3 regions of the Eggerthella timonensis genome follow, and region 2 is predicted to be linked to each of the others. Evidence: predicted binding sites of a transcription regulator. Region 2 holds the regulator's gene; each other region holds the start of a gene.

Region 1 (10,018 bases), 1.1 Mb from region 2:
CGCGTGATGTGGTTGCCGTCGCGGCAGCCTGTACCGACCACGCGGCCGTCCACGAGCACGACGCCCTCGCGCTCCGCCGCCACGTCGGCCGCGATCGCGTCGCGGCTGTGCAGCCCGCAGAACGACTCCACCACCGCCTGCGGGTAGTAGCGCGGATACACCGCTCGTATCGTGCGCTGCACCAGCTCGTACAGCTCGTCGACCTGGCTTTCCGCAGCCGCCGCGTACTCCATCCGCCCTCCTTCTCCGCCATCGTGGCCGCTTATTATCTCACGAGCTTCGGGGTATACTACCCGCTAACGAATCGAAGCTGCGAAGGGATGGAGCATGGGATATCGCATCGTCGAGGTGACCGCCGACAAGAAGCGGTACCTCGATCTGCTGTTGTTGGCAGACGAGCAGGAGGACATGATCGACCGCTACCTGGACGACGGCAGGCTCTTCGTCCTCGACGACGACGGGACGAAGTGCGTTGCCGTGGTCGTCGCGCTGAACGAGAAGGAGTGCGAGCTCAAGAACATCGCCACGTACCCGCAGCACCAGGGAAAAGGGTACGGGAAGGCCATGGTCGACCACCTCTCCAACCTCTACCTCAAAGCGTTCGAAACCATGTATGTCGGCACGGGCGACGTACCGAAAACCTTGGGCTTCTACGAGCGATGCGGCTTCCGCATCTCGCACCGCAACGAGAACTTCTTCACCGACAACTACGACCATCCCATGTTCGAAGACGGCATCCAACTCCGAGACATGGTGTACCTCCGCAAGGACGCCTGACCGCCGTTACAGCACGATCCCCAGCGCCACGGCGCAAGCCACCAGCGCGACCGCGACCGCCATCACGGCCACGTCGTAACCCGCAAACGGGTACTCCTTGTAGCCGCTCGCCACGCCGCGCAAGTTGAAGCCGCGCACCTCAGCGGCGATGGCGGCGCTGTTGGTCTTGCGGACCGACGACACGAGCAGCGGCACGCACAGCGGCACCATCAGGCGCACCTTCCGCACGATGCCGCCCGCGTCGAACTCCACGCCGCGCGCGGTCTGCGCCTCCATGATGCCCTTCATGTCGTTCATGAACAGGGGGATGAAATGGATCGTGGACGTGAACGTGAACGCGTATCTGTACGGCACGTGCAGCACCTTCACCACGGCGTTCGTGATGTCATTCATCTTCGTGACGTAGAACACGAGGAACAGCGGGATGGCCGCGGCCACGAGGCGCACCACCGTGGTGAGAGCCGCCAACAGGCTGCCCGTGCCGATGTAGCCCCACGGCAGCTCCACCAGAACCGCCCCGCTCGGCGTCGTGAGGATCTGGACGACGGCGAGGATCAGCGAGAACGCGAACACCGCCTTCGCGAGGCCGATGGCAGGCCTCGTCATGCCGCACGTCGCGGCCAGCGCGAACCCGACCGCCAGCAGCGCAGCCAAGAACACGAGGTTGCTCGAGCAGAAGCACGCGACGGCGAACAACGCGGCCGCCGCCAGCTTGGCCACGGGGTTCATGCGATGCAGCAGACTGGTGCCGGGCACGTATTCGAGAAACGAGCTCATGCGCACACGCCCCTTTCGACGTTTTGGATCGTTCGAGCCTCTTCGACGACGGCGGCCAGCATCTCGTCCACCGTGTTGGCACGGCCGATGGCCGTTTCGGCGAGCCGCGGCATGTCGCGTGCCAGCTCAAGCGACAGGTCCACGATCTGCGGCGGAACGAGCGAGGCGCGCTCGAGCGTGTCGCGGTTGCGCAGCACGTCGAAGGTGGGGGCGTCGTCCACCACCGTGCCGTCGCTCATCACGATGCAGCGTGTCGCGAAGTCGGCCACCACCTCCATGTCGTGGCAGACCATGATCACCGTCGTGCCCCGCTCGTGGATGCGGCGGACGATGTCCATCACCTTCGCGCATTCGCGGTAGTCGAGCCCCGTGGTGGGCTCGTCGAGCACCACCACCGGCGGCGCGAGCACCACGATGGAAGCCAGCGCCAAAAGCTGGCGCGCACCGCGGTTCAGCAGGAACGGGTCGTCGTCGGCATCGAAGCCGAACTCCTCGATGATGGCGTCCACGCGCTCATCGGCCTCGGGACCCGCCTGTCCGAGCGCCTTGAACCCGAACAGCAGCTCCTCGCGCACCGTGTTGCAGCAGATCTGGCTGTCGGGATTCTGGAACAGGAAGCCCACGCGCCGCGCGAGCTCGCTCGTGCGCAGCTCGGTCGTGGGAACGCCGTCGATGAGCACCTGGCCGGCATCGGGCTTCAGCAAGCCGTTCACCAGGCGCATCGTAGTGGACTTTCCCGCGCCGTTCGTGCCCACGAACGCGACGAACTCGCCGTCGCGGATCGTGAAGCTGACGCCCTTCAAGATGGGCAGCGTTGCCTCGTAGGACGCGTGCACGTCGTCGAACTCGATCATGCGAGCACCTCTTTCAATGCCTCGCGCGCTTCGCGCACGTTGCAGACGGACGCGCCGCCGTACAGGCCCTCGGCGCGCAGACGGTTCATGAGCGTGGTCGAACGCGGGCAGTTGACGCCGATCCGCTTGAGCTCGTCCGAATGCTCCAGCACCTTCGCGGGCTCGTCGGCGAAGCGGATGCGCCCCTCGTCGACGATGACCAACAGGTCGGCGTACTGGGACAAGAGCGCGATCTTCTGCTCCACCACCACGACGGTGGTGCCGTGCTCGCGCGCATAGCGCGCCAGCAGGTCGAACACCGCTTGCGAACTGGCCGGATCGAGCTCGGCGGTGGGCTCGTCCAGCACGAGCACTCGCGGGTTGAGCGCCAGGATGGACGCGATGGCCACCTTCTGCTTCTGCCCGCCGGACAGCGACGAGATCACGCGATCGCGCAAATCGGAGATGCCCATGTCGGCCAGCGCCCGGCTCACGCGGCCCTCGATCTCATCGCGCGGCACGCCGAAGTTCTCGAGACCGTAGAGCACCTCGTCCTCCACGATCGACGTGACGAACTGGCTGTCGATGTCCTGGCACACGCTGCCCACCACCCGCGACACGTCGGTGAGCGCAACCTCGCAGGTGTCGAGCCCGTCGATGACGACGGAGCCGTAGAAGTCGCCCGGATAGCAATGCGGGATGATGCCGTTCAGCCCGTAGGTCAGGGTCGATTTGCCCGAGCCGGCGGCCCCGGTGATGCCGACGAACGCGCCGTCCGGGATGGTGAGGTCGATGCCGCTCACCACCGGCCGCTCGTTTTCGCGGTACTGAAACGTGAAATCGCGTATCTCTATCATGTCGAGTCTTTCTTCCGAATCGTAGGTTGGCGTAGTAAGTCAGCGAGGTCGGCAGTGGCATCCGAGATCGTGGGGAGGGCGAGGGCGACGCGTTCTTGCGTACGCGAACCCTCGTCATCGCCGCGAGATCGGATGCCACGGCCGACCGCAGCGTCGGCAGGTTCCGCGGGCCGTGAGCCCGCGGAACCTCTAGCGCTTGAGAACCTTCTTCAGCGGCACGGCAAGAACCTGCACGAGGATGCAGTTGAAGGTGGCCGTGCCGAACACGATGGCCGCGTACGTCGCCAGCGCCACCATGACGTCGCCGCCCGTGGACACGACGTTGATGTAGACCGACAACAGAGCGAAGGTTCCGCCGGACACCACCGTGGAGACGAACGTGTTGACGAGCGGATTGAGGTCGAGCTTGCCGCCGATGCGCATCGGCACCTTGATGAGCAAGCCGCAGGCGAGCGCGCCGAGAACCTCGGAGGGAATGTTCAAAAGCGGCGTGGCGTTCAGCAGGGGAATCTGGCAGATGAGCCCTGCCAGCAAGCCGATGATCAGGGCTTGGCCCAGCTTCGGCCGCGTCAGGATGATGGCCAGGCAGTACATGGCGATGATGAAGTTCGGCTTCATGCCCATCGACGAGAGCAGCGAGCCCACCGTCAGCTTGAGCACCGCCCCGGCCGCCAGCAGCACGGCGATGAGGATGAGATCCTGCGTGGAGAGGCCCGCCTTCTTGGGCGCTGCCGCCACGTCGCGCTTGCGCGGCGCTGCCGCCTCGCCCGCCGCTGCCGTCTGCGTTGCTACCTCGCGCTTGATCTGCTGTTCCATGTTCCTCAATCCTTTCTTTGGCGGAGTTCCCGCCGGTCATTGCCCCTCCCGGGGCGTTTCGTTTGCCGGCACGAACTTCGCGGATGAGGATCGACCCCGCGCAACCAACTGCATGGCTTCGGCGCCCAGCGCCCCACAATGAAAAAGACCTGTCCTTCTCATCGAAGGACAGGTCTTATAACCTGCGGTGCCACCTTCACAGTTGATTCCGCGATGCGGAACCCTCTCACGAACATGCCAACACATGTTCTGCCCTTAACGCAGGCTCACGGTCCAGATACTCGGTCGGTTCGGCTGCTTGCGCACCGCGCCTCCCTTTCCCCTTTCCCTCGGCGATCCATTTACCATCCAGCTTACTGCGGGAATCCCAGCTACGCCCGCTCTCTGTGAGTGCTCATGATGGCTTGACTTTCGCCTCATAGGTTTCAAGGTATTAAGTTGTGGCGCAAACTATAGCACAGAGGTCCGGAAAGCTGTCAAGAAGTTTTTCGCGGAGCAAGGCATCGGCGGTCAGGCACGCAAAACCCGCGACGACAAGCGCGAAGACCCTGACGCCGTTGCTGGGGCCCTATGCCGCGGCTGCCTGTCTCCGCTTCGCGCGCCAGAAACATGCTCAGTTTTGGTCGAATTTGCACGATATTCATCAACGCAGAGCTCACTTCCAGCGAGAAGCTTCAATAGCCAACTCCCGACCTGCCCGAATGACGCAGTGAACCGGAATCGCTCCCATGTCTCAACGAAGAGAACGCGCTTATCAGGTGAATTCCGTGCAAAATCGACCACCAATCACGAATTCTCTGGCACGCCGCGGGCGAAGCGCGGCGCGTCGGCGGCTCCAGCGCCTCGACTACGCTACCGCGCGATCGGCACCCTACTCCGAAGCAGCATCCCCCGCCGACAGGTACGTGACGAGAAGGCGACGGGTTTCGGCCGCCGAAGGCTCCGCATCGCCGCACACGTGCAACATGGAGCGGGTGCGCGCCAGGCCGATGGCCGTGGACGAGGCCACGAGCGCCTCTTCCTCGACGGGCTGGTCGGCCAGCATGCGGCGCTCGGGATGCTCGGCGAGGTACGCGCGCAGCGCATCGGCGATGGAGCGCTGCACGGCCAGCAGGTCGCGCTGGCCCTGGAAGAACAGCTGGGGCATGGAGCGCAGGGCCTCGCGGCGCAGGTTGACGATGCTCTCGTCCACGCCCGACGCAAGGCTCGTGCCCACCACGCCCACGAGGACGTCGAGGTAGCATGCTTCGTCGTGCTCTTCGAGGATCTCGGCCAGCCGCTCGTCGTCGGGAAACGAGTCCATGCGCCCCATGATGGCGGCCGCCTTCGACGAGAAGTAGTTGAAGAACGTCTTCTTGGATATCTCGGCGCGGGCGCAGATGTCCTCCACCGTCACGCCGTCGAAGCCCCGCTCGATGACCAGCTCCAACGCCGCTCGCTCTACCGCGAGCCGCGCCTTGAGCTTCTTGCGATACCGCAGACCTTCCGCCGAAGGTTGTGTCTGTTCCACGACGCGCGCCCTTTCGCTGCCGATGATGTGCCGTTTCCGTGCAGGGTACCACAACTTTTCAATACAGGACTTTTCATCTACCGAATGAATATTTATACTGAGTGTAAATCACGTCAACCGCATGAAAACGGGCGTCTTTGAAGTCGGGTTCGCTGCAAGCTCCCCTTCAAAGGCGCCTTTGTTCGCGGAGCATATTCGGAAGGAACTGGTATATGGGTTTATCGCGTAAGCAGATCGTCATGCTGGCCGTGCTCGTGTTCGGCACGTTCGTGACGGTTCTGAACCAGACCGTCGTCGCCCCTGCGCTGCCGTCGGTCATGGCCGAGATGAGCGTCGACGCCTCCACGGCGCAGTGGCTGACCACGGGCTTCACCCTCGTGAATGCCATTATGATCCCCATCACGGCATTCTTGACGGACCGCTTCACCACGAAGCGGCTCTTCCTCGTGTCCATGGTCATCTTCACCGCGGGCAGCTTGCTGGCGGGCTGGGGTCCCAGCTTCGCCGTGCTGCTGCTCGGCCGCCTCGTGCAGGCTGCCGGCGCCGGCATCCTCATGCCGCTCGTGATGACCGTGCTCATGTGGACGTTCCCCGTCGACAAGCGCGGCACGGCCATGGGCCTGTTCGGCATCGTCATCGCGTTCGGCCCGGCCATCGGCCCCACGGTCGCCGGCGTGATCATCGACCGCTACACCTGGCACGACATGTTCTACATCATCACGGTGCTGTCGGCGCTCGTGGTGCTCATCGGCGCATTCGTGCTGGAGAAGGGCGGCGAGACGAACAAGGACGTCAGCCTCGACGTGCCCTCGGTCGTCCTGTCGTCCTTCGGCTTCGGCGGCCTCTTGTACGGCCTGTCCACCATCGGCTCCTACGGCCTGCGCGTCGATGCCGTCGCGGGCACGCTCGTGGGCGTGGTGGCGCTCGTGTTTTTCTTCCGCCGCCAGCTCAAGATGGAGCACCCCATGCTGCAGGTGCGCGTGCTGCAGAACCGCAAGTTCCTCATCGCCACCATCATCGGCATGCTCGTGCAGGGCGCCCTGCTTGCCGCCGGCATCCTCGTGCCCATCTACCTGCAGTCGCTCATGGGCTACTCGGCCACCGTGTCGGGCCTCGTGCTGCTGCCCGGCGCCATCATCATGGGCGCCATGGGCCCCATCGCCGGCCGCCTGTTCGACAAGCACGGCCCGCGCGTGCTCAGCATCATCGGCATGGGCGTGCTGACGCTCACCACGTTCTGCTTCGCGTTCCTGGGAACCGAGACGGGCATCATCACGCTGACCGTGTTGTACACGGTGCGCCTGTTCTCGCTGTCGCTGGTGAACATGCCCATCACCACCTGGGGCATGAACGCGCTGGACAACGAGCTGGTGAACCACGGCACCTCGGTCAACAACACGTTCCGCCAGGTAGCGGGCTCGCTGGGCACGGCCATCATCGTGTCCGCGTCCACCATCGCCACGAACATGACCTCCGAATCCATGGGGCAGCTGCAAGGCAGCATCTTCGGCATCGACGTGGCGTTCGCGCTGGCCGGCGTGCTGTGCCTCGTGGGCTTCGTCATGGTGGTTGCGCTCGTGAAGAACAAGCCGGGCGAGGCCGCCGAGAAGGACAAGGACAACGCGCGCCGCACGGTGCTCGAATCCATCATGAAGCGCGACGTGTTCACGCTCCCCGCGAACGCCACCGTGGCCGAGGCCATGCAGGTGCTCGTGGACAAGCACATCAGCGCCGCGCCCCTCGTGGACGCGGACGGCAAGGCCGTGGGCTTCGTGTCCGACGGCGACATCATGCGCTACCTGTCGAAGCGCAGCACCATGATGATGGATCCCGTGGTCATGATCATGCAGACCGTGGACGCCGACGGGGGCAACCAGGACTTCGCCCGCAAGCTCGACGAGCTCATGACCATGCCGGCGAAGAGCATCGGCGCGAAGGGCATCATCGGCGTGGACGTGCATGCCGACCTTCCCGAGGTGTGCCGCGTGCTGGGCGAGAACCATTTGAAGAAAGTGCCCGTGCTCGACGAAGGCCAAGTGGTGGGCGTGATCAACCGATCCGACATCACCCACTACTCCATGGAGCAGTACCTCGCCGAGCGCGGCGAAGAGGCGCTGGCCGCGGGCGACGGCCCCGACGGGCCGTCGAAGCTCGAACGCGCCGAGGAAGCCGCCGCGCTTCCCGACGACGAGGCGGTGGCCTCGTCCATCTAGGGCCGCCCCCGCTCGAGTGCCGGTCGCATCCTTGTTCCGTTCCGAAAAGGCGGCAGCCCGATGGCTGCCGCCTTTTTTCGCAGCGTATCCGCCTGGTTTCGCAGGGAGTGCCTGCAGCTCCTTCCCCCATGCTAGCATTCGAGGGTCAACGTACTCGAAGGAGGCCCTTTGTGAGAAAACGACTGCTCCCCCTGGTCGCAATCCTGGCCCTTGTCTGCTCGCTCGCGCCGAGCGTCGCATTTTCGGACGAAGGAGGCGATTCCCGCGCCCACATCGCTGTCGAGATCGAGATCGGCGCAGACGGCTCGCCGATCAGCGCGTCGGGCGACGGCTGGACGTACGAAAACGACGTGCTCGTCCTCGAGGCGGGGCACGCATTCACGTTCACGGGGTATACGTTCGACGTCTCTGGCGAAAACCGCATCCGGAACAAGGGTATCATCGAGAACGGCGTCTTCTTCGACAAGTCCAAAACGTACCGCTTCGCCGTGCGCAACGAAGCGAGTGGCGTGATCAGGGGCGGCACGTTCAACGCAAGCATCGGCAACTCCGGCATCATCGCAGGCGGAAGATTCTACGACGACCCGAGCTATGAGCACGGCCCTTATGTGAGCACCTCCGGCGGTACTATCACGGGCGGCACGTTCGACTGCATGGTCACGGGCATCGGAAGCGGCGCGATCGAGGGCGGCGAGTTCGACGGGTACGTAAACCTGATGGCGGGCTTCATCATCAAAGGCGGCACCTTCAACGAAGAGGTAAACAGCGGCAATCGCTCCAGCAACCTCGGCGGAACCATCGAGGGCGGCGAGTTCAAAGACACCGTGAGCAACTGGGGGCTCATTGAGGACGGCACATTCCATGCATCCGTGTACAACATGTCGAACAACGCCGGGGCCGGCACTATCACGGGCGGCACGTTCCACGACTATGTGACCAATTACGAAGGCGCCGTGATTTCGGGAGGCGCGTATAGCGACGGCGGCAACAACAACTCCGTTCAGAGCAACGGTACCATCAGCGGCGGTGAGTTCAACATCAACGTGAACAACGCGGGCGTCATTGGGGGCAACAGCACGTTCAGCGCCTACGTGGAGAACCGTTCCGCTGGAGCCATCGAGGGCGGCACGTTCGACGACGAGGTGTACAACACGGGCTCTATCGCCGACGGCTCGTTCAGAAGAACCGTCACCGTAACCGAAGGCGGCATTATCGCAGGCGGAACGTTCGCCTCATCGAGCCGTGTGAAAAGCAACGACGACGGCACCATCACAGGCGGCACGTTCGATGGCACGGTGATCAACGGCGATGTTGATTGGCCAGGCGCCGTCATCAACGGCGGCACATTCACGGGCGTGGTGAAGAACCACGACACCATCGCGGAGGGAACCGACGCCGACGGCAACCCGACGATTCCCCGCTTCGACGCCGTGGTGACCAATGAGTCCGACGGCGTTATTGCAGGTGGCGCGTTCGAGGGGTCGGTCATCCAGAACGACGGCGTCATCGCGGCCGGCACGTTCGGCGTCTCGGGCTCCGTGCAGAGCAGCGGCACCATCAGCGGTGGAGCATTCGGCGGCATCGTGGGCAACGAGGCATCGGGCACCATCAAGGGCGGCGAGGCGGATGGTCCCACCTTTGACGGTAGCGTGAGCAACTACGGTGTCATCGCAGGCGGGACGTTCCTGGAAAGCGGTTCCGTTGCCAACCGCAACACCTCCAGCGGCCCTGGAGCTATAACGGGCGGTGTGTTTCTCGGCACGGTATCGAGCGTTGGCATCATTTCAAACGCAACCGACGGCGACGGCAAGACGACGATTCCCCATTTCGCTGGCATCGTGACCAACGGGCGCAGTGGCGTTATTTCGGGCGGGCGCTTCGAGCATGCCGTCATCAATCGGAGCGGAGTGTTTGATGCAGGCGCTTACCCGGTGAAGTTGAGCCTGACCGGGCTGACCATCAGGGAGCTCACCGAGACTTCGACGCTGGCCACTGGCGACAACACAGGGGAAGACACCGACATCGGACTGTACGCAACCTTCGAGAAAGACAGCTCCGAAAGCAATCTGTTCACGCTCGCGGCCGACAAGGGCTATGCGCTTCCCGACACAATCGCGCTGCACCACGAGTCGCCGGGCAGCCCGGAACTCGTCGCGGGAGACGACTACACCTACGATGCGACCACCGGCACGCTTGCAATCAAGAAGAGTGCCGTCACAAGCCCGCTCTATCTCG
Region 2 (10,018 bases):
CTCGACGTCGTGGCGTCGGCGAACCCCGGGGCCTCGGACGTGCCCGGCCTCGCCTCGCTCGCCGCCGGCATCGTGGCGGACGCCGGGTTTTTGCTGTACGTGCGCTTCGACGGCCGTCGCTACGCGACGATGCTCAACGCGACGCTCGCCGTCATCGCCACGGGACTGCTGTTCCTGCCGTTCTTGCCGGGCGCGTACAGCATCGCCCTCGTCGTGCTGACGCACATGGGGTGGGAGGTCGCGCTGCTCATCTCCTACACGCTCGTCATCAAGGCGCTGCGCGGCGATCGCGCGAAGCTGCTGGCGGGAGCCGCGTTCGTGTTCGCCTTCCCGCGCCCCGGCGTGGTGCTCGGGGCGCTGGCCGCATCGGCCGTGGCCGTGGACAGCCGCTTCGCCTTCGCCCAGACGACCATCGTGTCCTTCGCGCTGCTGTACCTCATCATGATGGCCATCTGGCTGCTGCGCACGCGCGAGAAGCGCGCCGCCGAGCACGCCATCCGCAAGCGAGACGAGCTCATCAGACGCTACGTGCGCGCTCGCACCGATCTGCAGCTGCTCGCCTGCGACGAGCTGGCGCGCGCGCACGGCCTGACGAAGCGCGAGACGGAGCTCCTCAAGCTGCTCGCGCAAGGACGCGACGCCGCATACGTCGAGAAGACGCTGTTCCTGTCGCGCAACACGGTGAAAAGCTATACGAAGTCGCTGTACGCCAAGCTGGGCGTGCACTCGAAACAGGAGGTGATCGACCTCGTCAAGGAGGGCATGGCCTTCGGAGAGGATGGCTCCGTCGATAGGGAACCGCCCGCTTAGAGTTACTCTAAGCGGGCGGAAAGCGCGCGGATCGTGCATGCGAGCAGCGGGGAAGGGAAGGGTCAGGCGTTCAGCAGCGGCTCGGTGAACCAGTCGCGCCGCTCCCACTCCTGACGGCGCATGATGCTGTCGAAGGCGGAGGCGCAGAAGCGACGGACCGCGGCTTCGGGGTCGTCGTAGCGCAGCGCGTCCTCGAGCCGCAGGAAGTACTCGGCGTTCTCGGCGTCGTAGAACGCCTCCTTCACGCCCGCGTCCTCCGACGACCCTTCCTCGAGGAACGGGTAGGCGAGCACGAAGAAGGACGGGTCGTTCACGACGTCGTCGCCGGGCCAGAATCCGCACTCCACGAACTGCTCGTCGAATGCGATGCGCTCCACGAGGGAGGCGGTGCGCTCGAAGGGGCACGGCTTGCCCGAGAACAGCACCGTCGTCATGTCGAAGGTGCCCCAGAACAGCGACGGCGGGATCTTCTTGCCGCGGAAAGGGGCCGCGAAGCCGCTCAGGGCGCCGCGTGCGAACAGGAACTGGCGGAAGGAGCGCTGGGCGGCCTTCTCGTCGAACTCGTGCGCGCTGTGCTGCCGGTCGAACGGGACGTCGGTGTACATTTCCTGCGGGACCGGGTTGATGGCCACGGGGTGGCCGATGTTCTCGAGCATGGCGGTGAAACGGCCGTACAGCTCGCTCACCGAGGCTCGGCCCTTGATGGGGAACCGCGCTCGATCGCCCGCCGTGGTCTCAGCGCTCATTTCCGCATCCGCGATGCTCAGCCTGACCTCGAACCCGTCGGCGCCCGCCGGGATGAGGCCGGTCGTGAACCCGTCCGCGTCCGCGTCGAGCACCACCTGCTTCCACTCGGGCTGGGGATCCATCGATTCAAGCTTCACTTTGCCCATCATCTGCAACAGCATGTGCTCGGTGTCGCACGTGTCGCGCCAATCCTGATATGTCAGTACGCTCATATAATCACCTCGCAGCCATCGTATCGGCGCGAGGGCTTGAAGGCATGCGCGGATCCCGTTCGTCAGAGGCTCGTTGGCAAACGGATAGCCCAGCGTGTCAGTTTTTCGAATCGGAGCGCTTCGACCCCAGCTTCTTCCTGATGTCGCTGTTGAGGTCCTCGCGCCATTTGGCAAGGTAGGTGGCCGCGTTCGCCAGCAGCTCGTCGCTGAACGCCGCGACGTCTTCGCCGGTGATGTCGAGCACGCCCTTGCCCGCGTACGCGCCCTCTTCGAACAGTTCGAGCAGGTCCGCCTGAAGCGCCACCATGTCCAAGCCGCCGCCGGATGCGAACTTCCACATGTAATCCTGTATCTTGCGATAGGCGTAGCGGTAGTCCTCGGGCAGGGCGTTCACGCGCGCCACCAGAGCCCGGTACTCCCGCTTGTCCCTGATGATTTGCGCAGGGTTGATATAGTGCGACAGGTTTCCCATGTCAGCGCTCCTTCAATTCGTTGATTTTCGACGAGACGAACTCCCACTTGGTCCAGAAGCGCGCCAGCTCTTCGCGTCCCGCATCGTTCAAGGTGTAGAACTTGCGCGGCGGCCCCATCGTGGACGGTTTCTTATCGGTGTTCACGAGCCCGTTCTTCTCGAGCCGCACGAGGATGGCGTACACCGTGCCCTCCACGACGTCGGCGAAGCCCAGCTCGTTCAAACGGCGCGTGATCTCGTACCCGTACGTCTCCTCGCGTCCGATGATCTCGAGCACGCATCCCTCCAATACGCCCTTCAGCATCTCCGTCAAGTGTTCCACATCGCTCGCCGCCTTACTAGTAAGTGTCACTACCTACCGCTATATAGTAGTGCATAGTAGCTAGCACGTCAAGGCTACGAGGAGATCGTGCGAGAGCAGCGAAGTATGGGGTGGTGCTTAGAAAGGAGACGAAGGGACGGGGTCAATGTCTCATTCGCGGCGTCGGCCGGAAGCTTCCCGCTGCGAGCCCCATTCACGAGACAGCCTGACCGGACACATGCCAACGGCGGTTTAACAGAAAGACGGACGCCTTCGCCTGAAAGCGCTCATACACGGATCAAAGGCCGAACAACGCGCGGCAGACGAGCACGATGACGAGCACCCACACGAGCACGATGGGAAGAGCGTAGTACCATTTTCTGGGCTTCCCGTTCTCCCAAATGCTTTCCGCATCTCGCCGACAGCGTTCGAGCACGGGCGAAGGGACGAGCTTTATCGTCAGAGCGACCATCGCAGGGAGCAGGATCACATCGTCCAAATACCCCAACAGGGGGATGAAATCCGGGATCAAGTCGATGGGCGAGAGGGCGTAGCCTACCGTCACGGCGGCGAGCGCTTTCGCTGCAATCGGCGTTTCCCGGTCCTTCAAAGCGAGAAAGATCGCAGGAACGTCCCTTTTGAGCCCTTTCATCCTGCCAACGAAGTCCATGATGTTTCGCAGATCCGATCCGTCCATTGTCGTTACGGGAGCGACAAAGACCATCCTAGCAGAGGAAACCGCTAGAGCATACCCATCGCAATCAACCGGAAGTCGCGCTTCTATGGAAAATCTGCTTAAGTTTACATAAGACATATTATCAATAAAACTGGAGCTCACAAGGCAGCTGAGAGTGTTTTTGCTGGTCGTGAAGTTTACGGCATACGGAAACGCCGCAGGATCGTTGCATATCCTGCGGCGTTTTATGCGTTTTACGACGATGCGTTATCCCCACGTGGAATTCGAGCCTGCGGCGCCCATGCCGGCGTCCGTCATGGCGCCCGCGTAATCGCCGCTTTCCATCATCTCGAGCACGACGGGCATCATCAAATAGAACGAGATCGCGTTGAGCGCGAACGCGACACCACAAACGGCCATGCCGACGATCGCCGAACGCTTGAGGCGCTGCGCGAGAACCGACACGTCCGTATGCTTCGCGATGAGCTTGCCCAGCTTCCGGAACGCGACGATGGCGCACACGAGCCCGACACCGCTGAGCAGCACGCCGCCGATGAACAGCGACACGGGACCGGCGACGCTGGCCACCATGACCATGGTTTGAGCCTTCTTCAGCTCTCGCAGGTCGTTCATGTTCGACGATGGAGCCGGAGCACCGTTGAGCGTCGGCTGGCGCCCCGGATCGTGCCCTGGAGGCGGTTCGGGAGGCCTATGTTCGTTGTCTGTCATGCATCTTCCTTGTTTATCGAAATTTCACAGCTTCTGACCTGGGGTTTTATAAACAAAGCCCTGAGAGCCGTTCTAAGGCCCTATCTTGCCTTCGGACGAGTCCTAGGTCATGGAAAACGTGCTTTTTCAACCGAACTGGCGAGTACTATACCATGAAGGTCATCGCAGGCCTCAATCCGTCGACAATTCCACACCTGCGGCATGCAGGCGCTTCAAGCTCTCGTCGAGTTCGGCGCGTTGGTATTCGAGCACCGTCTCCTGGGCTCGCACGATGGCCAGCCGCTCGTCTCGCGTCGAGGCGCCGCGTCGCTGCAGCTTCACGTAGTACTGGATGCCTTCGATGGACAGGCCGCTTTTTCGCAGCGCGTCGACGAAGTACAGCTGCGCCACATCGGATCGCGAGAACGTGCGAACGCCGCGCGCATCGCGTGCCAGCTCGGGAAAAAAGCCGCATTTGTCGTAATAGCGGATCGTGAAGGCGGAGATGCCCGTCATGTCGGCGACTTCGCTGATGCCGAAGCACGGCAACGTGCTCCGAGCGCTTCCGCCATGCTCGCTCGCATCCATCGTCATCCCCTCCCTTCCTGCTTAGAGTAACTCTAAGCGAGTTGAAACGGCACGGATCTACAGGCTCACGCCGCTGCTGCCGAACCCGCCAGCGCCGCGCTCCGTCTCCGGCAGCTCCCCGCACACGTCGAACGCGGCGTCGGGCACGCGCATGATGACGAGCTGCGCAATGCGATCGCCCCGTTTGATCTCGAACGTGTTCTGCGGATCCAGGTTCACCAGAATGGCCTGGATCTCGCCGCGGTAGTTGCTGTCGATCAGTCCGGGCGCATTGACCAGCGATACGCCGTGCTTGATGGCAAGACCGCTGCGCGGCAGCACGAACCCCGCGTAGCCGCGCGGGATGGCCACGGCGATGCCGCACGGAACCAGTTTGCGCTCGAAAGGCTGCATCGTGTCGTCGCAGGTGGCGCGCAAGTCGACGCCGGCATCGCCCGCATAGGCGTACGCGGGAACGGGCAGCTCGGCATCGAGCTGCTGCAAAGGTACCGAAACATGCTCCATGCTAGCGCAATCCCTCCAACGCGGCGGCGAACTCCTCGACGTTGCGGAAGTCCTTGTACACGCTCGCGAAGCGCACGTAGGCGACGTCGTCGAGCTTGGCGAGTCGCACGAGCACCATGTCGCCCAGATCCTTCGACCCGATCTCGCTCTTCGAGGCGTTGCGCAGCTCGGCTTCGATGCTGTCGATGAGCGAGGCGATCTGCTCGGGCCCGATGGGCCGCTTGGCGGCGGCGTTGAGCAGGCCGCGCATGAGCTTCTGGCGGTCGTAGGCTTCCGACGAGCCGTCGGCTTTGATGACGATGAGCGGGTTGTCGCCCAGACGCTCGTAGGTGGTGAAACGACGCCCGCATTCGAGGCATTCGCGGCGGCGGCGAATGGCCGTGCCGTCCTCGGAAGGCCTCGAGTCGACCACTTTCGACTCTGGATTGCCGCAGGAAGGACAACGCATACTTGCTCCTTTGTCGATTTTGGGTTCAGCCTAACATACAATATATAGTGGTTCAATCAACATGTCGGATTCGCGCAAAAAACCTGCACGATCCCCGCACGCCGCTTCTACCAGGCTACGCGCACATACGTATCCCCCAGTCCGACCTCCCCTTCCGCTCGCTCGACCTCGAACGACCAGCGCTCGTCCACGAGGGCGTCGAGGAATCGCTCGTCGTGCGACACGAGCACAAGCGCGCACGCGCAATCGCCGAGCACGTCCTGCAGGGCCTCGATCGAGCGAATGTCCAGGTGGTTCGTCGGCTCGTCCATGACGATGAGGTGCGGCGAGGAGAGCAGGCTGCGCGCGATCATGAGCTTGCGCACCTCGCCCGGGCTGAGCTCCTCGCCGTCGAGCACGCGCGCCGGGGGCGACTCGAGCCGCGCCACGATGGAGAGCATGCGCCCTCGTTCGGCCGACGAGAGCCCCCGAAGCTCGTCGAGCAACGCGCGCACCTCATCGTCGGTTGTCTCCTGCGGAATATAGGCCACCCCCTCCTCCAGCGTCACCTGACGAATCAAGGCATTGAGCAGGGTGGACTTCCCCGCTCCGTTCCTGCCGACAAGGCCGATGCGGTCCTCGTTGCCGAGGTACAGCTCGGGATGGCGCAGCATGCGCCCGGCACCGAGCGGCATGCTGCCCTCGGGAAGATGGGCGAGCACCTTGCGCGCGGCAGTCTGGGCGTCCAACTCCAAGGAGCTGCGACGCTCCTTCTTGGCATCGAGGCCTTCGAGGCGCTTCTCTGCGGCCTCGATACGCTTGTCCATCTGCGATGACAGCTTGCCCGCCTTGCCGTCCTGCCCGGAGTAGACGGCGAGCTTGATCTTCGCCCGCCCGTCGTGATCGTGGCGGTCGAGATGCCGCGCCGAGCGGCGGGCGGCCGAACGGGCCGCGACCCCGTCGCGCCGCACGCTCTCGGCTTTGATGCGCGCCAGCTCGTCGCGAGCAGCTCGTCGCTCGGCGCGCACGGTCTCGCGGCGCAGGTCGAGCTCGCGGCGCGCCTGCGTGTACGTGCCCGGGATGGCCGTCGCCCGGCCGGCTTCGACGAACACGCACGATCGCACGAGCTCGTCGAGCAACGCGCGATCGTGCGACACGAGCAGGCCGACGCCCTTGAACGAGGCGAGCGCTTGCGCGACGAGGTCGCGCGTGGGGGCGTCGAGATGGTTCGTCGGCTCGTCGAGCGCCAGCACCTGCGGCTCTGCGGCGAGTGCGCAGGCGATCTGGATGCGCTTGCGCTCGCCATGGGACAGCGATTCGTAGCACCAGAGCCACTCGTCCTCGATTTCCAGCAGCGTGCGCAGCTTGACGGCCGTGGAACCGTAGTCGCAAGCGAACTCCTCGAGCGTCGCAGGGGGCGATGAGGTGGATTGCCGGCACACCGTGCCGCGCGTTCGAGGCGACACGCTGCCTTGATCGGGCGTCAGGATGCCGCACACGCAGTGCACGAGCGTGCTCTTGCCGGCGCCGTTCGGCCCGACGATGCCCGTCCAGCCGTTCGCGAACACAAGCGAGACGTCGTCGAGGGCGCGTTCGTCGGCGCCTTCGTACGTATGGGAAAGATGGTGAGCGGTTATGAACATGGCGACCTCCGTCGAAGAGGCGCACGGATGGCTCTGCGCAGCGTTCAGCGATGCCGATGAAAGGGAGCCGCGCGAATCGGAGCTAGCGGATGAAGCGCGAGGCGGAGTCGAGAACGATGACGAAAGCGCACCCGATGCGGCTGGTTGATGCATGCAAGGGGCGATGATAGGGCTTTCGTTATCGCTTCATGTTCCTTGTCTCCTTCGCGAAGCGCCTGCCGACATGGAAGCGCGGCGGCGCGGTTTGTTGCTGCTCGGCCGAGTCTACCACGACGCGCAGGATGCGTAAACCCCCGAATGGACGCGCCTCCGGGGTGGCGGAGGCGCTACGCAGCCACAGAAACGCAGCATCTGTGGATCAGGGAACGGCCGCACGGGCCGACGATGAGCGGAAAACGGCTGGTTACAACCCCATGAGCAGGCTGGCCAACGCGAGCGCCCCGAACGCGCATCCGCCGACGACGGCCTGCCAGCGCTGCATGCGGCCGAACGACACGCCTTGCGCCGTGCCTGCGCGCAGCGCGGACGCAAACGATGCGCTGCCGTGCTTCGATCGCGCAGCGCCTCCGTCTTGGGACGGGCGCTCGGGAAACGAGATGATGCGCGCGCGTCGAGCAGGCGCCGAATCCAGCTTCGGCTGAAGGGCCGAGGTTCCCTCAACAGGGTACTTCATCTCAAAATTCTTCATTTTATGCCCTCCTGCTCTTGCGTAGAACCTTTGTTCGCGTATATAATAGGTCGAACAAAGGTTCATGTCAATAGGAATTTCATACATTTGTTCGGTAGAAGATAGAGCGGCGACGAAAGGACGATCCATGGCCGAGAAAGTGACGAAGCGCCAGCAAGCGGTGCTCGACTGCATCGAGGAGTGCATTCGAGAGAAGGGGTACGGCCCGACCGTGCGCGAGGTATGCCAGAGCCTCGGCCTCTCCTCCCCTTCCACCGTGCACGTGCACTTGAAGGCGCTCGAGGAGAAGGGCCTCATCAAGCGCGACCCGCTCAAGTCGCGCTCCATCGCGCTCACCTACCCGCTCGAGGACGCCGCCCTGGCCACCAACGTGGTGCAGCCCAGCTTCAGCAACATCGTGAGCGTGCCCCTCGTGGGCAACGTGGCCGCCGGCTCCCCCATCCTCGCCGAGGAGAACATCACCGACACCCTGTCGCTTCCCACCGAGATCGTGGGCGACGCTCCTTCGTTCCTGCTCTCCGTGCGCGGCGAGAGCATGATTGAGGCAGGCATCAACGACGGCGACTACGTCGTGGTCAAAGAGCAGCCCGTCGCGAACAACGGCGACATCGTCGTGGCCATCATCGACGACGGCGCCACGGTGAAGCGCTTCTTCAAGGAAAGCGACCATATCCGCTTGCAGCCGGAGAACTCCACGATGGACCCCATCATCACCACCGACTGCGCCATCGCCGGCAAGGTGGTCGCGGTATTCCGTCGCCTCTAGCGCTGGCGCCGCACGCCGGACGAACCAACAGCGCCCCCGTCGCTCGATGAAGCGACGGGGGCGCTTGCCGTTCCTTAGAGTAACTCTAAGCTATTGCGAACGGCCTGAAGAGCCCGGCGTACGAAGGGCCCGCGAGCATGACGATGTGCGTGCCCTCCTCCTCGTGCGCCTCCGAGAGGATACGGCACCGCTCGTGAGCGATGGAGACGAGGTCGCCCCGGTTGTAGGGGATCAGCACGTCGAGGTGCTCGTCCTGCGCCGAGGCGACGCGGGCGATATGCTCGACGAGCTCGCTCACGCCCTCCCCCGTCGCCGCCGACGCGAACTGCGCCTGCGGATGGCGCGCCTTGAGGACGCCGAGACGCTCTTCGTCGAGCAGGTCGCACTTGTTGAACACGAGCACGCGCAGCAGGTCCTGCGCCTGGATCTGCCCGAGCACGTCTTCCACTGCGGCGATCTGCGCCTCGTACTCGTCAGAGGACGCGTCCACCACGTGTAGCACGAGGTCGGCGCCCGTGATCTCGTCGAGCGTCGACTTGAACGCCTCGACGAGCGTGGTCGGCAGCTTCTGGATGAACCCGACCGTGTCGGTGATGGTGATCTCGCGGCCCTCGGGCAGCTCGAACTTGCGCGTGGTGGAGTCGAGCGTGGCGAACAGCTTGTCGTAGGCCAGCACGTCCGCATTCGTCAGGCGGTTGAGCAGGCTCGATTTCCCGGCGTTCGTGTAGCCGGCCAGCGCCACCTTGAACATGCCGCTCTCGTAGCGGCTCTCGCGCTGCACGGCCCGCACGTCGGCCAGGTGCTTGAGCTCGCGCTTGATCGATGTGATGCGCTTGCGCACCATGCGGCGGTCGACCTCGAGCTGGCTCTCGCCTTCGCCGAAGCGAGATCCCACGCCGCCGCCCATGCGGTTGGAGGCCAGGTGCGCCCACATGCCGCGCAGGCGCGGCAGCAGGTACTCGTTCTGGGCGAGCCGCACCTGCAGCCGCCCTTCCTTGCTGGTGGCGTGCAGGGCGAAGATGTCGAGGATGAGCGCCGTGCGGTCGATGACCTTCACGTCGCGGCCCATCGCCTTCTCGAGGTTCGCTTGCTGCGAGGGCGTCAGCTCGTCGTCGAACACCACGAGGTCGGCCGCGTGGGCGCGCGCGAGCTCGGCCACCTCCTCGGCCTTGCCCGTGCCCACGAACGTGCGCGGGTTGGGCGCGTCGAGCTTCTGCGTGGTGGTGGCCACCACGTCGGCGCCCGCCGTGTCGACGAGACGTTCGAGCTCGGCGAGCGACGATACCAAAGGCCAGGTGGAGCCGGGGCGGTCGACGCCGACGAGCACGGCGCGCTCGCGGCGATCTTCGGAAACCGGGGTCATGCCCCGCGTGATGACTGATTCGAATTCCGTCATGGATGCAACCTTTCGATGCAGAGATGAGCGCACCGGGCATCGGCGCCGGCGCGCGAAGACAGTCGGAAGCGGTGTCGGCC
Region 3 (10,018 bases), 150 kb from region 2:
GTCGGTCAGGTCGCGCTTCGGCTCCACCACGCGCTCGCGTTCGCGGATGAGATCGTAGTAGCCTTTGAGCGCGGCGAAGGGCATGAACTGCTGGGCGCGGTCGGCGCGCGGTCGGCGCTCAGGCATGGTGGCCCCCGATCTGCTCGTTGCGCTCGCGCGCCGTGGCCTTCTCCTTCAAGCTGGTCCCGCGCAGAAGCGCGTTCTTCCCGAAGCGCCCCTTCACGGCCAGCACGGCCTGCTGCAGCCGGAGCTCCTCGGCCTCCGCCTCCGCATCCGAGAACAGATCCATCGTGGCGAATTCCTCGGGGAGCACCCCGCCGACGCCCACGTTGATGCGGCGGATGGGCGCGTCTTTGCGCGTAGTCTCGTCGAACAGGTCGAGGAAGCGCGGCATGAGCTTCGAGTAAAGGTTCGTGCGATCCGCCTGCCTGCGCGTGGATCCGGTGTGAGGGAAACCACGGCGGCCGCTTGCGGGGCGCCTGCCGTGGCCGCCGTCGAAGAACGCGCCGTCCGCTTCGCCCGCAGGCTCGCCTGGACCTTTCGCGTACCCCACGTACAGCGATATCGATCCGGCTACGAGGCGCTTCTCCACGAGGTCGAGCACGAGCTGGTCCACCATCTCCTTGAGCACGTCGCGCGCTTCCTCGAACGAGTAGTCGCAGGGCAGCACCTGGCCGTTCCCCAGGGAATGGCCGCTCGGCTCGTAGGCGTGGATGTCGGCGATGGTGCACGGTTCAACGCCATGGGCATGGTCGATCAGGTACTCGGCGTTCACCCCGAATTCGCGGTAGAGCGTGGCCTCGCTCATCTCGCACACGCCGCGCAGATCGTACACGGCGTACTTCGCCAGCCTCTTCGCGATGCCAGGACCGATGTTCCAGATATCGGTGATGGGCCGGTGGGTCTGGATCGAGCGCTCGAACTCGGCCTGATCGAGGTAGCCGATATGGTCCTCGGCGTGCTTCGCCGTGATGTCGAGCGCTACCTTGGCGAGGAACAGGTTCGGACCGATGCCCGCGGTGGCGCAGACGCCCGTGTCGGCCAGCACCGCGTCCATGAGCATGACGGCGAACTCCTTAGGCTCCATCCGGTACAGCGCGAGGTACGGCGTCGCGTCGATGAAGCACTCGTCGATGGAGTATGCGTGGACGTCCTCGGGCGACACGTAGCGCAGGTAGATCGAGTAGATGTCGGCCGACGCCTCCATGTAGCGCTGCATGCGCGGACGTGCCATGACGTAGTCCACGCCTTCAGGAATCTCGAACACGCGGCAGCGGCTCGACAGGCCGAGCGCCTTCATCGACGGCGTGATGGCCAGGCAGATGGTCTTCTCCGTGCGGTCGGGATCGGCCACGACAAGGTTCGCCTTCAGCGGGTCGAGCCCGCGATCGACGCACTCGACGCTGGCGTAGAAGCTCTTCAAGTCGATGCACACGTACGTGCGCTCCTTCGCCACCGCCGCCTCCTCGCTTCTCGATAACCAAAACGTTTGTTCGTACAGTATAGCGCTTTTCTACGCCGATCCAACGCGGATCTTACGCGGTTTCCCACCCGTTCCAGCGCGGTTCGCACGCCGTTCCAGCGTCGCGAAATCGTCGTTTCACCTGGCTGTACGCCATGGTACACTCCCCGCATGCACACGGTTCTCGCCTACACGTCCGCGCTCGAATTCTGGCGCTCGCCCCTCAGCGACGCAGGGCTTTCGCGCGCCACGTGCCGTATGCGGAACCTGCCGGAAGCCGCGCCGAGCGCAACCTCGGCCAAGGGGATCGTCCTCGCTTCCGCAGGCGCGCTCTCCGCGCCGTTGCACGTCGTCGCCCTCGACGGCCATCGAAAGGCCACCGGCGATCTCGTCGTCCATCAATCCCCGGAGCTGCCCTCGAGCTCCTTCCGGACGATCCCGGTTCCCATCGGCGCCGAAGCGTTCGTCATCAGCCCCGAGCTGCTGTTCGTCCACCTGTCTTCCGTCCTGAGCCTTCCCCGCGCCGTCCACCTGGGCTGCGAGCTGTGCGGCACGTACGCCCCCGACGAAAGCCAACCGTTCGGCGTCAGAGGCAGGACGCCGCTCACCACCCCGGCCAAGCTGGCGAATTACCTGGACAGGGCCGGAGGCGTGCGCGGCGTGAAATCCGCGCGCAAGGCGCTCCCCTTCGTGGCGAGCGGATCGGCGTCTCCCCGCGAGTCCACCCTGTGCGCATTGCTCACGCTCCCCTACGTGCAGGGAGGAAGCAACCTGACGCAACCGCTCATGAACGCCGTCGTCCCGCTCGGCAAGCGGGCAAGCTGGACGACCGAGAGCAGGTTCTTCCGTTGCGACCTGCTCTGGAAGGACAAGAAGGTGGCCGTCGAATACGACAGCACGCTGTGCCATACCGGCGCGACGCGCATCGCCGAGGACGCCTCGAGGCGCAACGCCCTCGAGTCGCTCGGCTTCACCGTGGTGACCGCCACCTGGAAGCAGGTAACCGACTATCGCGAGTACAACCGGTTCGCGCGCATCCTCGCCGGGCATCTGGGCAGAAGGATCAGGCCCCGCTGCAGCGAGTACCCCTCCCGGCAGTTCGCGCTTCGCTCCGAGCTGCTCCGCTAGGAGGCGAGTCCGCCCCACGCGCGTTCGTGGCCGAATACGACGGCTGTACGTCGTCAAAATGGGCAAGCCGCCCGGCTTTCGTCGCCATATTCCGATCGCTTCTGCGTTTCCCCTGATCGCACGAGTTCGGTTGATCGCCGCCGGGCGAAAGCGGCCGCTGACACGACGTACAGCCGTCGTATCCGGCCACGTTCGACGAAATCGCTTGCGCGGGACAGACGGCGAGGGGCGAAACGCGGACGGCACGGCGCTGTCGCGCCGCCCGCATGCCGCCCGCGCGCGCAGCCCGCCCGACCTACTCCAGATACGCCCCCGTCTGCCTGCTCCACAGGTTCGCGTAGGCCCCGCCGGCCTCGATGAGCTCGGCGTGCGGGCCGTCCTCCACCACGCGGCCGTCGTCGAGCACCACGATGCGGTCGAGGCTGGCCACCGTCGACAGGCGGTGCGCCACCACGATGGCGGTGCGCCCGCGCATGAGCGTGGCCAGCGCGTCCTGCACCAGCTGCTCGCTCTCCGAGTCGAGCGCGCTCGTGGCCTCGTCCAGCACGAGCACCGGGCAGTCGGCCAGAAGCGCCCGCGCGATGGCGATGCGCTGGCGCTGGCCGCCCGACAGCTTCACGCCGCGCTCGCCCGTGACGGTGTCGAAGCCCTGCGGCAGCCGCTCGATGAACTCGAGCGCGTTCGCCTGGCGCGCCGCGTCGCGGATCTGCTCCATCGTGGCGTCGGGCCGCCCGTAGGCGATGTTCTCCGCGATGGAGCGGTGGAACAGCAAGGCCTCCTGCGGCACGTAGGCGATCTGGCGGCGCAGCGATTGCTGGGTGGTGTCGGCGATGTTCTGGCCGTCCACGAGGATGCGCCCCTCCTGGATGTCGGACAGTCTCAGCAGCAGCTTCGTGAGCGTGGTCTTCCCCGCCCCGCTCGATCCCACGAGGCCCACGCGCTGGCCGGCGGGGATGTGCAGGTCGAGGTCGTCGAACACCCGCGTGCGCGCGTCGCCGTCGGTGTACCAGAAGCCGATGTCCTCGAAGTCGATGGCGCCCTCGCGCACCTCGAGCTCCGGCGCGTCGGGGGCGTCGGCCACCAGCCGCGGCTCGTCGAGGATCACGGTCATGCCGCTCGCGTCGCCGAACGCGCGGTTGAAGCGCTGCAGGCCGTTGTTGATGAAGTTGAACTGGTTCGTCACCGTGTAGGTGTACGTGAACATCACCACGAGCGTGCCCGGCGTGATGCCGTACCAGGCGTTCCCGCCCGCGATGAACACGGCCACCACGCTCATGATGGCGATGGTGATGCACGCCGTCACGATGCCGCGCGTGAGCGACGCCCACATGCGCTTCGAGTCGCGCGCCACCACCTCGCGGTTCGCCTGGTCGAACAGCCCGCGCTCGTAGTCCTCGCGCCCGTAGGTCTTCACCGCCAGGATGTTGGCAACCGAGTCGGACAGCTCGCCCGACAGCTGGTTCTGCGCGCTGGCCGCCTGCTCGTTGAGGTGCAGGATGCGCTTGTACATGTAGTAGGACACGCCGGCGTACACCGCGAGCAGCGCCATGAGGATGGCCACGTACACCGGCACGCGCGGCGCGAGGATGGCGCACGTGAACACCACCGAGCAGATGACCGGCAGAAACGGGAAGGTGATGGTTTCCAGCAGCAGCTGGTAGGCGCTCATGAACTTGGTCGTCTGGCTCACCAGCGTGCCGCCGAAGCGGTTGGAGTGGAACGACATCGACTGGTTGGACAGCGCGTCGAACGACATGGTGGCCAGGTCGTAGGAGGCGGCGATCTGCAGCCGGTACATCGCGTAGTCCTGCACCTTGCTGGCCGCCTGGCCGGCCACGTTGATGAGGATGAGCGCGACGATGTAGGGGCCGAACACCGCGAACACCTCGTCGGGCGCCACCGAGCCCGCGCTCACGCGGTCCACCACGAGGCTCATGACGTAGGGGTTGCCGTACGACAGCAACGCCACGAACAGAAGCGTCGCGGTCATGAGCGTGGCGAACAGCCCGAGATGTTTGCGGGTGACCAGCCAGAAATAGTGAAGCGTGCGACGCGTCGTCGACGGTACGCCGGTTCGTGCCATGCGGAATTCCTCTCTCGTCTCTTCCGCACGATTATCCCACAAGTTTGGAGGACTCCACCTCTTCGACGTACCACGTCATGAACTTGGCAAGCGGCCCCCGCAGCACGAGCCCGATGAGCGCGGCGGGGATCAGGAACAGCGCCAGCAGCCCGATCTCCCACCAGAAGTCGCCCCCGTAGGTGCCGAACATGGCCGCGCGCATGGCGTTCACCACGTGCGTCGCGGGCAGCCAGGGGCTCAGGGCCTGCACGAACGGCGGCAGCAGCTGCAGCGGGAACGAGCCGCCGCATCCCGTCACCTGGATGATGAGCAGCAGCACCGCCACGGCCTTGCCGAGGTTCGCGAACGCCGCCACCAGCGCGTAGATCAAGAACGTGAACACGAGCCCCGCGATCCAGAAGCACAGCATGAACAGCAGCGGCTCGGCCACCTGCACCTGCAAGAACAGCAGGTTCCCGAGGCCCATCACCGTCGTCTGCGCGAGCGACAGGAACGCCAGCACGCCAAAGCGCCCCATGAACAGCTGCCGGGGCTTCGGATCGTCCAGCTGCTCGCACGTGCGCTCGGACACCGTGGGCTTCACCACCACGAGAATCAGCAGCGACCCGATGAACAGGGCGAGCGTCGTGTAGAGCGGCGCCATGGCCGAGCCGAAGTTCTCGGCCGGGAACACGGCTGCGCGCTCGATGCCCACCGGCGCCGCGAGCGCCCGCGACAGCAGCTGCGCGTCGGCGCCGAGCACCGCGCGCAGCGCTCCCGCGTCGCCGGCCGCCAACGCCTCGTCCACATCGGCCGCCAACGCGTCCAGCTCGCGCGCCGTCTCGCGCAGCTCCCGAACCGCCTCGTCCACCTCGGCCCTCGCGCCGCCCAGCACGTCGGCGGCCGAGCCGGCCGACGAGGACAGGTCGGCGCCCGCCGCGCGCAGGCCGTCCAAGCCGTCGCCCATGGCAGCCGCGAGGACGCCCGCGCTGTCCGCGAGCTGCTGCAGGCTCGGCTTCAGCCCGCCTTCGAACGAGGTCGCGAGCGCCTCCGAGCTCTGCCGCGCCTCGTTCGCCAGGCGCTCGACCTCCGCGCGTTCGGCCTGCACGTCGGCGTTGCCCGACTCCAGCTTGCCCGCGGCGGCCGCCAGGTTGTCGCGCATGCCCTCCATGAGCCCGACGACGGCGTTCAGCCGTGCGACGACGGCGTCGAGCGCCGGCTGGCTTTCGGACGGCAGCGAGCCGCGCAGCTGTTCGAGCTGGGCGGCGAGGTCGCGGTACCGCGCGATCTGCGCGTCGAGCGCCTCGGCCTGCCCGCGCAGCCCCGCCGCGCCCTGCTCGGCGCCCGCCGAGGCGGCGTCGAACAGCGCGCCGGACGCCTCCGACGCCTCCGCGAACGCCTCGCCGCCCGCGCCGAGCGCCGCCGAAAGGTCGTCGACGGACCCCTTCACGGCCGCCACCATGGCGGATGCCGACGAAGCGCCCTCGGACGCCGCGTCGCCTGCATCGTCGGCCGCGCCCTGCGCGGACGCGATGAGCTTCCCCGAATCGCCGACGAGCGCCTGCGACGCTGCGGCCAGCGACGAGTACAGCTCCAGCACCGACGCCATGCGCTCCGCCTGCGCGCCCATGTCGCGCACCTGCCCGGACACGGCGGCGATGCGACCGTCCACGCCGGCCTCGTCGGCATAGCTCGACATCGACTCGGCGATACCGAGCGCCACTTCGGACAACGTTTGGGCGAACACCTCGTTCACCTGGTAGGACACGGAATCCGCGCCCTTGTCGGTGATCTTCGGCGCGATGGCGCTCTTCTTCTCGTTGGCGTAGTAGACGATCTTCGCGTGCTGCACGTCGTCGGAGTAGAACGTTAGCATGTCCTTGCTGAACCCCTCGGGGATGACCACCGCCGCATAGTAGCGGCCCGAGCGCGCGCCGTCCACCGCGTCCTCTTCGTCGGTGAACGTCCAGTCGATCTCGTCGTTGGCGCGCAGGGCCGCCACCACCCGCTCGCCGACGTTCACGCGCAGGGGCACGAGCTCGCTCTCGTAGCCGTCGTCCACGTTCGCCACCGCCACGGTGAGGTTGCCCGTGTTGTCGAACACGTTCCAGCACGCGATGACGTTGTACCACGCGAAGATGGACGGCATCACCACGAGCCCGACGACGATGATCGCGCTCATCGCGTTCGCGAACAGGCGCTTGAAGTCGCTGCGCACGATGCGCACTACGTTACCCACGAGCGCCGCCCCCTCCCGCGCCCGGGGCGGCTGGCGCGTCCGGGCAGCCCGCCGCCGCGCCGTCGGCGTCGTCGTCCGACGAGCGCACCATCCGGTTGCGCGCGCTTCCCAGCGCGAGCAGCCCCTCGTCGCTCATGCCGTCGAGCCGCATCTGGCGCTCGAGGCCGGCGCGCAGGCTCTCCAGCACCACGAGGAACACGAACACGGCCACCATCCACGCCAGCCACGCCGTGAGCAGCTGCACCTTCTCGGCGGGCGTGAGGGCGAACACCACCGTGAGCGCGACGGGCACCGCGAGGCCCAGGGCAACAGCCCCGCGGATGAGGCGCGGGTACCAGCGCGCGAAGCGCATCGCGCGTGCCCGCAGCTCCTCGCGGTACTCCTCCTTGTCCGACAGCGCCCTGAACAGCTGCGACGCGCGGTACGGGCGCGCGGGTATCTCCACGTCCTCGCCGTTGAAGAGGCCGCTCTCCCGCACCTGGCAAGCCACCATGCGGTTGACGTTCGCCATGAGGGGCCGCACGAGGATGCCGAAAGCCATGGACAGCGCGAAGAACAGCGCCAGCATGCCCAGCGCGGCCGCGTACTGCGAGCCGTAGAAGCCGAAGATGGCCTCGCGCATGGCGGAGATGCCGTAGGTGAAGGGGAAGAACGGGTAGACGGCCTGGAAGAAGCTCGAGGTCATCTCGACGGGGTACAGCCCCGTGGCGCCGGGGATCTGCGCGAACACGAGCACGATGCAGATGCCCTTGCCGATATGCTGCAGCGTCACCGACAGCGCGTAGATGATGCTGAGGTAGGAAAGCGAAGCCACCGAAGCCGCGAAGAACAGCGCGGGCGCGTCGGCCGCCTGCACCCCGATGGCCAGCACGCCGGCGCAGCAGACCACCGCCTGCAGCACGGCCATGACGGCCAGCAGCAGGAAGCGTCCGAGGTAGCGCTGCGTCACGGTGAGGTTGCGCACGCCTTCGCCGTCCACCTCCTGCTTCATGATGACCAGCAGCATGAACGCCCCGATCCAGAACGTCAGGTTCATGAACAGCGGGGCCATGGCCGAGCCGTACGCGTTCAGCTCGTAGAGCTGCTCGGTGACCAGCTCGGTGGGCGACCCCATGAAGTCGGCGATCTTGGCCGCATCGAGGCCGTCCTCGCCGAACGCCTGCGAAAGCGCGCCCGACCCGCCGAGCGACAGGACGTCGGTCTGCACGGTGCCGAGGCCCTGCTCGAGATCGGCCAGGATGGCGTCCGTCTGGCCGAGCGCCTCGCGGGCCGTGCCCAGCGTGGAGGCCAGCTGATCGAGCGCGAGCCCGGTCTGATCGACCAGCAGCTGCTGGTTCGACACCACTGCCGAAAGCGACGCCGAAGCGGCGCTCAGCTGCGCGAGGCTGCCGTTGATCGTAGGCACCGTCGTGGAGAACAGGCCGTCCGCGTACGCGCCTGCGGCGTCGGCGGCCCTGTGCGCCGCAGCGTCGAAGGAGGCTCCCGCCCGCGACACTTCCTGCGCAAGCTCGCCCGCTTGCGCGTTCGCGCCGGCTAGGCCGTCGAGCGTCACCTGCGCGTCGTCGGCGCGCTGCTCGAGCGCGTCGGCGACGGCGGCGAGGGGCTCCTTGGCCGGGTCGCCGTCGAGCAGCGCCTGCGCCGTCTGGCGCGCCTGGGCGGCCAGCGCCCTGCTCTCGTCCACGGCGGCTTGCCCCTGTACGATGGACGCGCCGATGCCCGCCTGGGTCTCGCCCACCGCCGCGGCCATGCCGCCGACGGCCCCGTTCGCCTTCGCCGACGCCTCCGACACCGCGCGTACGGTCCGGCTCACGGCGGGCATCGCCGACGAGGAGAGCTCCGCCGCGTCGCTTTGCAGCTGAGCGGCGATGCTCGCGATGGAGCCGAGGGCGTCGCTCGCGGCGGCGATCTCGGTGCGCGCCCGGTCGAGCGCCTCCTTCGAGCCGTCCACCTTGGCCCGTGCCTCGTCCGTGGCCGCGACGATGCCCCCGAGCGAGGAGCGCGCCTCGGACACCGTCTGCACGGCGCCCGCCACCTTCGCCGCCGCCCTGCCCTTGGACTCGTCCATGGCGTCGCTCGACGCGCCGAGCGCCCGATCGACGGCGTCGGCAGCGACGTCGCTCACCGTGGAGACGAACGTGGAGTTGATGGTCTCGTCGAGCGTGCTCGCGCCCGTATCGGTGATCTTCGGCGCCACGGGGCCCGTCTTCTCGTTCACGTAGTAGGAGAGCTCGGGCTGTTGGAAGTCGCCGGTGGTCAGCGACAGCAGCCGTTCGGTGAAGTTCTCGGGGATGACGAACGCGGCATAGCTCTCGCCCGCGCCGAGCTCGCCCATGGCGGTGCCGCGATCGACGAACGCCCAGTCGAGCTGCGTGTTCTCGCGCAGCTCCTCCACGATCATGTCGCCCACGCGCAGCTCGCCGGTCAGCTCGCTCGACCCGCCCGCGTCCTCGTTCACCACGCACACCCGCAGGTTGCCGGTGTTGTCGTAGGGGTTCCAGAAGCCGACGACGTTGTACCAGGTGTACACCGACGGCAGCACGAGCAGCGCGATCACCACCACGAGCGCCGGCGGCACTTTGAGCAGCCGCAGCACATCGCGCTTGAACACGCGCAGAACGTTTCCCATGCCCGCAGGCTCCTCTCATCGCTCGTCTGAAACAACCCGAGCAATGATACCTCCTCCGTTGACGCTCCGTCAGCCCCGATTGACGCTCGCGCGCGTATCGTCAACGGCGAGGGTCGGCGGAGCCGCTGCGCCGCGCCGTCCTAGCCCCTCGGGGCCTTGATGGGCTTCGTGGCGGGACCGTCGGCCACCGATCCGTCTGCGGAGAAACGCGAGCCGTGGCAAGGGCAGTCCCACGTGTCCTCCTGGTCGTTGTGCTCGAGCGAGCAGCCGAGATGCGAGCAGCGCTTCCCCGGCTTCACGAGGTTCGCCGCCGACACGCCCATGTTCGAGAACAGGCTGGGATGCAGCATGGACCGCTCGGGCGAGAACAGCTCGTCGACGGCGCTGCGGCCGTTCACGATCATGTCGGCGATGGCACGGGCGGCCACGTACGAGCCGGTCATGCCCCATTTGTTGAACCCGGTCGCCACGTAGTGGTTCGGCTGCCCGGGGCGATGCACG

The links. Region 2 encodes LexA, which represses DNA repair genes until DNA is damaged. Its sites were predicted from a motif close to CNAACANNTGTTNG; they were not measured.
Region 1: the regulator LexA is predicted to act here: its motif matches at 4,298-4,311, upstream of C1A15_RS15345 (tryptophan transporter).
Region 3: the regulator LexA is predicted to act here: its motif matches at 1,483-1,496, upstream of C1A15_RS09835 (Y-family DNA polymerase).

What each region holds. Positions count from the first base shown of each region.
Region 1 covers NZ_FXXA01000002.1:3,581,221-3,591,238, forward strand. Annotated here, with positions in the region: gene C1A15_RS15320 (GNAT family N-acetyltransferase) at 1-233, opposite strand, end outside; gene C1A15_RS15325 (GNAT family N-acetyltransferase) at 328-777, shown strand; gene C1A15_RS15330 (energy-coupling factor transporter transmembrane component T family protein) at 784-1,554, opposite strand; gene C1A15_RS15335 (energy-coupling factor ABC transporter ATP-binding protein) at 1,551-2,408, opposite strand; gene C1A15_RS15340 (energy-coupling factor ABC transporter ATP-binding protein) at 2,405-3,244, opposite strand; gene C1A15_RS15345 (tryptophan transporter) at 3,434-4,060, opposite strand; gene C1A15_RS15350 (TetR/AcrR family transcriptional regulator) at 4,932-5,570, opposite strand; gene C1A15_RS15355 (MDR family MFS transporter) at 5,783-7,783, shown strand; gene C1A15_RS17090 (hypothetical protein) at 7,912-10,018, shown strand, end outside.
Region 2 covers NZ_FXXA01000002.1:2,510,557-2,520,574, forward strand. Annotated here, with positions in the region: gene C1A15_RS10460 (helix-turn-helix transcriptional regulator) at 1-810, shown strand, start outside; gene C1A15_RS10465 (DUF5996 family protein) at 873-1,769, opposite strand; gene C1A15_RS10470 (DUF1048 domain-containing protein) at 1,867-2,241, opposite strand; gene C1A15_RS10475 (PadR family transcriptional regulator) at 2,243-2,563, opposite strand; gene C1A15_RS10480 (YkvA family protein) at 2,841-3,356, opposite strand; gene C1A15_RS10485 (hypothetical protein) at 3,486-3,947, opposite strand; gene C1A15_RS10490 (MerR family transcriptional regulator) at 4,119-4,514, opposite strand; gene dut (dUTP diphosphatase) at 4,572-5,018, opposite strand; gene nrdR (transcriptional regulator NrdR) at 5,020-5,466, opposite strand; gene C1A15_RS10505 (ATP-binding cassette domain-containing protein) at 5,574-7,088, opposite strand; gene C1A15_RS10510 (hypothetical protein) at 7,492-7,761, opposite strand; gene lexA (transcriptional repressor LexA) at 7,904-8,542, shown strand; gene hflX (GTPase HflX) at 8,628-9,938, opposite strand.
Region 3 covers NZ_FXXA01000002.1:2,362,844-2,372,861, reverse strand. Annotated here, with positions in the region: gene C1A15_RS09840 (hypothetical protein) at 1-126, opposite strand, end outside; gene C1A15_RS09835 (Y-family DNA polymerase) at 119-1,456, opposite strand; gene C1A15_RS09830 (hypothetical protein) at 1,634-2,590, shown strand; gene C1A15_RS09825 (ABC transporter ATP-binding protein) at 2,886-4,673, opposite strand; gene C1A15_RS09820 (YhgE/Pip domain-containing protein) at 4,705-6,891, opposite strand; gene C1A15_RS09815 (YhgE/Pip domain-containing protein) at 6,884-9,517, opposite strand; gene C1A15_RS09810 (FAD-dependent oxidoreductase) at 9,658-10,018, opposite strand, start outside.